Thermogutta terrifontis: one gene and its partner. The protein of the gene in region 1 interacts with the protein of each later gene in a pairwise test. Links are inferred from orthologs where the notes say so. Each region holds a gene or a part of one and is shown on either strand. Other genes may lie near its edges.

Region 1 (3,257 bases):
CGACGGAACTGCCACCCATGAAAGTCGTTGTGGGCTTGGGGAATCCTGGCCGCGAATATGAGGGTACCCGCCACAACGTCGGTTATGAAGTGCTTCGGGAGCTTGCCCGCCGTTTCGCAGAGGGGCAGCAAGTGAGGCGTCGGTTTTCGGGCGAGACGTTGGACGTTACGATAGATGGGACGAGGGTCCTCCTGCTCAGCCCGACGACGTACATGAATCGCAGTGGCCAGAGTGTCGGGGCGGTGAAAGATTTTTACAAGCTTTCGCCCGAGGATATTTTGGTGATTTGCGATGATATGAACCTGCCGCTCGGCAGGCTGCGGTTTCGGGCGCGAGGTTCCGCGGGGGGGCACAAGGGATTGGCGGATGTGATTCGGGTCCTTGGGACGGAGGCCGTTCCGAGGTTGCGAATCGGAATCGGGGCACCGCCGCCGGGTCAGGATGCGGTTCGGTTTGTGCTCTCCCGATTTATGCCGGAGGAAGAGGCGGTCATGCGGGAGGCGTATCGTCGGGCGGCCGACGGTGTGGAACTCTGGGTGCATCAAGGCATACAGGCATGTATGAACCGCTATAATGCGGGCGATCGCTGACGGTGGTCAGTGACGCTGTCCGTGGAGTGGTGCGGGTCAAGAATATATTGAGCGCTCCGTAGTAGGTGCCATTGAGTGGAAGGAGTGGTCATTTGGCGCAGAATTTTTACGAAGGTCTTTACATTCTGGATTCCAACAAGTTTGCTCGTGACCCCGACGGTGTGGTCCGGCAGATTACCGACGTTTTGACGGAATACGGCGCGGAAATTCTGGTGAGCCGTATTTGGGAGGAACGCCGACTGGCGTACCCGATCAAAAAGCAGCGGCGGGGCACATATTGGCTGATTTACTTCAAGTGTGAAAGCACAAAAATGGAGGAGATCCGCCGCCGCCTGCAACTTGCGCCGGATATCCTGCGGTTTATGCACATCAAAATTGATCCGCGGATTATCGACGTCCTCGTCGAGCACGCGCGAGGCGGGCAGGTGGCCGTTCGCACCGTGTCCGAGGCGGATCTGGGGGTGGATGAAGAGATCGACGACGAGGCGGACGTGGAGGAAATGGAAGACGCCGACGTCGTGGACGAATGAAAGCGGCGAGCTTCCTCCCTCCAGCGTGCAGCTTCTAGCACGTGCTGGCAAATAATCCGCGGCTCGGGGGACCTCGCGGGTGGGAGGTGGAAAGTATGGCGAGTTTCAATCGGGTCATTTTGGTGGGAAATTTGACGAGGGATCCCGAGGTTCGTTACACCCCCAGTGGAACGGCGGTGTGTGATATCGGAATCGCCGTCAACGAACGTCGGAAGAGTTCGACGGGGGAGTGGGTCGAGGAGGTCGTTTACGTCGACGTGACACTTTGGGGCCGGACCGCAGAAGTCGCGGGGGAGTATCTCACGAAAGGCTCACCGGTGTTGATCGAGGGACGTTTACGCCTCGACACGTGGGAAAAGGAAGGGGAAAAACGTTCCAAGTTGCGTGTCGTGGCGGAGCGGATGCAAATGCTGGGTGGCCGCGGGGCAGGAAACAACATCAACGCCGGAGGGAGGGCCTCGGCTGCGGGGGCGGGAAGTGGAACTCCAACACCGGACGTTGCCCCGGTCGAGGATTTCCCGCCAGAGGACGATGTGCCTTTCTGATGCCGAGCTGGTATTGGGCGGCTTGATGGCCTTTCCGTGAAGCACGCAACCGCGGCATCCGTGTGGCGAGCGTCGGAGTGGTTGGTTCGAGAAGCGAAGAAACAGAACAACAGACCAGTCCTTTTACAGGACGCGGAAAAACACTTGGTTTGAGGTTGGCTTATGAACCAGCTGAAAGGTAAGAAGAAATCCCGGCAGCATGGGGTTCGTGGATTACCGCGAGGTCCTCACGGAGGTGTTCAGCTTTTACTCGTGCAAAATGTGGAGCACCTCGGCAAGGCGGGGGACGTTGTGGAAGTCAAACGCGGCTATGCCGTCAATTATCTCATTCCTCAGGGACTCGCCACCATCGCGACGGACCACCACAAACGGATGGTGGAAAAACACAAGGCCCGATTGCTGGAGATCGAACGGGCTCGGATCTCGAGCCTCCGGCAACTGGCGGAAAATATCTCTCAGATGAGCATTTCGATCGAAGCCAACGCCAACGAGGAAGGGCATCTTTACGGGTCGGTCGGTCCCAACGAGATTTCCAAGGCGTTAAAGGCCCAGAACGTCAACGTATCGCCGGATCAGGTTCGTTTGCAGGGGCCTCTCAAGGAACTCGGCTTGTACACGGTGCGGATCCACCTCGGACATGATATCGAGGCGGATCTCAAAGTGTGGGTGGTTCCCACGGTGGGTGATACGCAGCCGGGTGGCAAAAAGTAAACGATTTGCGCGACCTCGCGGAGTTAGAGTTTTGATCCCCTGCTAGGGGATTTTTTTTGCGCTCTTCTCGGTACGCGCTCTTTCTGTCTGGCCGCCCCGGCGTAACGGTAGGTTGGTGGGGTTTTGACACCGCTTGTCGCGACGGCCACAATGGAGCTATTCTTGGAAGCCGCTTTTCGTGTTGGCTAACGGGCGCTGAACTGGACACCTTAGGAGGAGAAGTCGCGATGAAAGCTGCCCTTACTGGATGCCGCTGTCGCTGGATGACGTTGGTGGTCACTTGCTTCCTGTCGCTGGTGCTTTCGGCCGCCGTTGCCGAGGAAACCAGCACGCACTGGCCGCTTCCGCAGGCAAAGCCGGAAGATGTTGGTCTGAGAGGTGACGTTCTTTCGAAAATCCGGTCCCGGATGGAACAGTTTGTGGCCGACAAAGAAATTGCGGGGGCTGTGACGCTCCTGGCGAGAGGGGGAAAGATTGTTCACTGGGAAGCGGTAGGGTGGGCGGATCTCGATGCCAAAACTCCCATGCAAAAAGACTCTCTCTTCCAAATCGCCTCAATGACCAAGCCCATCACGGCGACAGGACTCATGATCCTCGTGGATCGTGGAAAAGTGGGTTTGGATGATCCCGTGGCCAAGTACCTGCCCGAATTCGCAGACGTCAAAGTCAATGGCAGACCACCGGAGAAACCACTTCTCGTACGACATCTTTTGACTCACACGTCAGGCCTGACGGGGTCACAGCGGACGGAGGCCACTTTGGCAGAAACAGTGGCCAAGCTGGCGCGAGATGGTTTAACTTTCGAGCCGGGCGAACGGTGGGCCTATTCTCCCGGACTGACGGTCTGCGGACGCATTATCGAGGTCGTGACGGGTCAGTCC
Region 2 (3,275 bases), 1.7 Mb from region 1 along the record:
GTGTTGGGAACAGAGACTGATTGGAATCGCAATGGAAAGTGGCAGCCCATGAGCGATGGCGAACTGCTGTATCGTCGGGCTCTCTGTGGAAAGAAGCCCTACTGTTTTCTCATGAACACGAACTTTGATCAGTTCGATTACCAACACGTGGAAAAATATATGGCGAGGTCGCTCGCGTATGGCATGTTTCCGAGTTTCTTCAGCCCGAATGCGTCCACCGGGCATTACTTCTCGCGCCCCGAGCTGTACAACCGAGATCGCCCCCTTTTCAAAAAATATGTGCCGCTTTGCAAACTCGTCGCCGAGGCAGGCTGGGAACCGATCACAAACGCGCGGTCTTCTCATCCACGGGTCTATGTGGAACGCTTCGGCAATCGGTATTTCACTGTGTTTAATGACACTTCAGAGAAAACAAGAGTGCTGGTCACTTTCGACCCTGACGTCGAGATCGGCCCGTCTATACGAGAACTCCTCCGGGGAACGGCCCATCCTGTTCAGAACCGTCAGGTGGAACTCACCCTGGAGGGAGAAGGAGTCGCGGTCCTGGATGTATTGCCTGGTCAAGCGAATTGACGCCGGATGCAGTGAGAAACGTGAAACAGCTTTCGCTTTTTTCCGGCCTCGAAGACACTTCCCCGGCGAAGCGTGTTCTGGTAGCCAAAGTTGTGTTTGAATCCGGCCCCGAGGGCGTTTTTGACTATCGGATTCCAAAAACGCTTGTGGGGAAGATCGCTGCCGGCCAGCGGATCCGCGTGCCTCTGGGAAAATCCAACCGCCCGGTGGTCGCGTACTGTCTCGAAATTTGCGAAGAGACGGACAGCCCCCAACTGAAAGACGTCGCGGGTCTTATCGATGAGGCTCCGCTTCTCACGCCCGCTCTGTTGCGACTGGCCCAGTGGATGGCGGAATATTACCTCTGTCCTTTGGGGACTGTTCTGGAAACCGTCATACCGGCCTGCGTGCGTAACCAGGCCGGCACACGCCTGGTTCCCCATTATCGCCTGGCTGGCCCCGTCGATGCATTTCCATCACTCACGGAGAAGCAGGCCAGGGTGGTGGCTGTTCTTTTGCAGGCATCCGAGCACCGGCTTCCGCGCGACGAACTCACCCGAAACGCTGGCTGTACCGCGGCCGTACTCGACAATCTTGTCAAACGTGGAATCCTGGTCAAGGAAATGGCAAGAGTTCGGCACAGCGAGCCGGTTGCCGCAACTCTTCCACGGCAAGACAGGTTAGTTCTCAACCAGCAGCAACGACAGGCGCTGGAAATCATCCTCGAAGCAGTGCGATGCGAGGAATATCGGGGTTTTCTTATATACGGCGTGACGGGCAGCGGCAAGACCGAAGTTTACATCCAGGCCATTGAGCACGTAGTGAAGCGGGGAAAGCAGGCCATTGTCCTTGTCCCCGAAATCAGTCTCACTCCGCAGACCGTTGAACGCTTCCGCAGCCGATTTGACCATGTCGCTGTTCTCCACAGTCATCTCACGGATGCCGAGCGGGCCGCCCAATGGGACTGGATCGCTTCCGGGCAGGTGCAGGTGGTCGTGGGTGCCCGAAGTGCCGTTTTTGCCCCTACGCCCAGGCTGGGGCTTATCGTGATGGATGAAGAGCATGAAACATCCTTTAAGCAGGAAGCCGCTCCCCGATATCACGCACGCGATGTGGCTCTCCACCGTGCCCAACTCGAACGCATTCCCCTCGTTCTGGGGTCGGCAACACCGTCGTTGGAAAGCTGGTATCGCGCCCAGCAAGGCGAGTTCATGCTGATTCGCTTGCCTGAGCGCATTGGTGGCCGAACGCTGCCGGCCGTCAAGCCAATCGATCTCCGTCAACCCAAGCACGGCCGGGTAAGCCGGGGTGTGATCACCCGACAACTTCACGCGGCTATCCACGAAGCCCTGGAAAACGGCGGGCAGGTGATTCTGCTGCTCAATCGCCGGGGGTTCGCAACGCATGTGCAGTGTTCGGCCTGCGGTTACGTGCTGATGTGCCCCGACTGCGAGATTGCCTTGACGCACCACCGGAGCTTCGGCAAAGTCCTGTGCCACTATTGCGGTCATGAGGCCCCTTCTCCAAAAACCTGCCCTGAATGCCAGTCGGTGGCAATCCGGTTTAGCGGAGTCGGGACGGAACGACTCGAGGCCGAGGTCAAGGCCCGGTTCCCTGAGGCCACATGCTTGCGGATGGACGCCGATTCAATGCGGAGCCGGGAGGCCTACGAGCGGGCATTCCGGCTCTTCCGCGAGGGCAAGATTCAAATCCTCTTGGGAACCCAGATGATTGCTAAAGGCCTGGACTTTCCTAACGTAACACTTGTGGGTGTGGTCAACGCCGACACGGCCCTCCACTTTCCAGACTTTCGTGCGGCGGAGCGTACGTTTCAATTGGTGACACAGGTGGCAGGCCGGACCGGTCGGGGACCGCATGGAGGTCTCGTGCTGGTTCAAACTTTCAGTCCCGAACATTCTGCCATCCAATCGGCGGTGCGGCACGACTTCGAGGGTTTTGCTGCGCAGGAACTGCCAATCCGAACGGCGTTCGGTTATCCGCCGATCACCAGGTTGGTTCGACTGGTCATCTCGGCTGAAAAAGAAGTGGAGGCAGCTGGCTGGGCGGAGCGAGTAGCCCGGGCGATCTTGGAGGCCCTCTCCCAAACAGGCCGTCCCGATGCCGTCCGACTGGTCGGTCCTGCGCCCGCTCCTCTCATGAAATTGCGGGGAAAATACCGTTATCATATTCAAATTCTGGGTAAAGACGAGAATCTCGTCCGCGCACTTGTCCGCTGTGGCCTTCAGTCGCTCGAGGACGCACGCCACGTGAGCTACGTCGTGGACGTGGACCCTGTGGATATGCTGTAAGGGGTGGCAAAATGACCTAAAAAGAGTGATCTAAAAGCGATTTATCATGGCCGACGTGTCGTCGAGAGCAAAAATTCTCGTGTTTTCTGTTTGTTGCGGATTGACTAAGATAAAAGCGTAGAATAGGTAAACCATGTTCCCTCTGTAGCAGCAATGGCCTCTTCCGTCAATTCACCGCGAATTCCTCAACGGCGTCTCAACAGGGCCCTCGTGGAAACCAGCCTCGAGGTCAAATGCCTTTTCTTGTTTGGCGTTTTCCTGGTGCTGGTCATTGCTGTGAGTGTGCTTCTATACTGGCGGGTCACGGGAGAGGTGGTCACCCGCCAGAACCCGGATACCGCTCGCCTGCTTGCCGATCAGGTGATGCTGACCAAGCATTACGCCGCCATGGAGCCAAACAAAGATTTTGTGGAT

Evidence for each region.
Region 2: the proteins of THTE_RS15910 (region 1) and priA interact in binary tests that used the Escherichia coli proteins (3 or more experiments, as listed by UniProt). The link is inferred for Thermogutta terrifontis from one-to-one orthologs.

The regions. Positions count from the first base shown.
Region 1 is NZ_CP018477.1:4,301,619-4,304,875, reverse strand. What follows is about bases 1-2,940. They hold THTE_RS15910 (single-stranded DNA-binding protein), read left to right. Parts: upstream 1-1,215; coding sequence 1,216-1,665; downstream 1,666-2,940. Other genes in these bases: THTE_RS15900 (serine hydrolase domain-containing protein), read left to right, coding at 2,604-2,940; rplI (50S ribosomal protein L9), read left to right, coding at 1,828-2,376; rpsF (30S ribosomal protein S6), read left to right, coding at 683-1,120; pth (aminoacyl-tRNA hydrolase), read left to right, coding at 18-590. Outside these bases: more of THTE_RS15900, read left to right, coding at 2,941-3,257. UniProt on the Escherichia coli protein: Plays an important role in DNA replication, recombination and repair. Binds to ssDNA and to an array of partner proteins to recruit them to their sites of action during DNA metabolism. Acts as a sliding platform that migrates on DNA via reptation.
Region 2 is NZ_CP018477.1:2,552,484-2,555,758, forward strand. The notes cover bases 270-3,227. They hold priA (replication restart helicase PriA), read left to right. Parts: upstream 270-593; coding sequence 594-2,861; downstream 2,862-3,227. Other genes in these bases: THTE_RS09455 (hypothetical protein), read left to right, coding at 270-573; THTE_RS09465 (ATP-binding protein), read left to right, coding at 3,015-3,227. Outside these bases: more of THTE_RS09455, read left to right, coding at 1-269; more of THTE_RS09465, read left to right, coding at 3,228-3,275.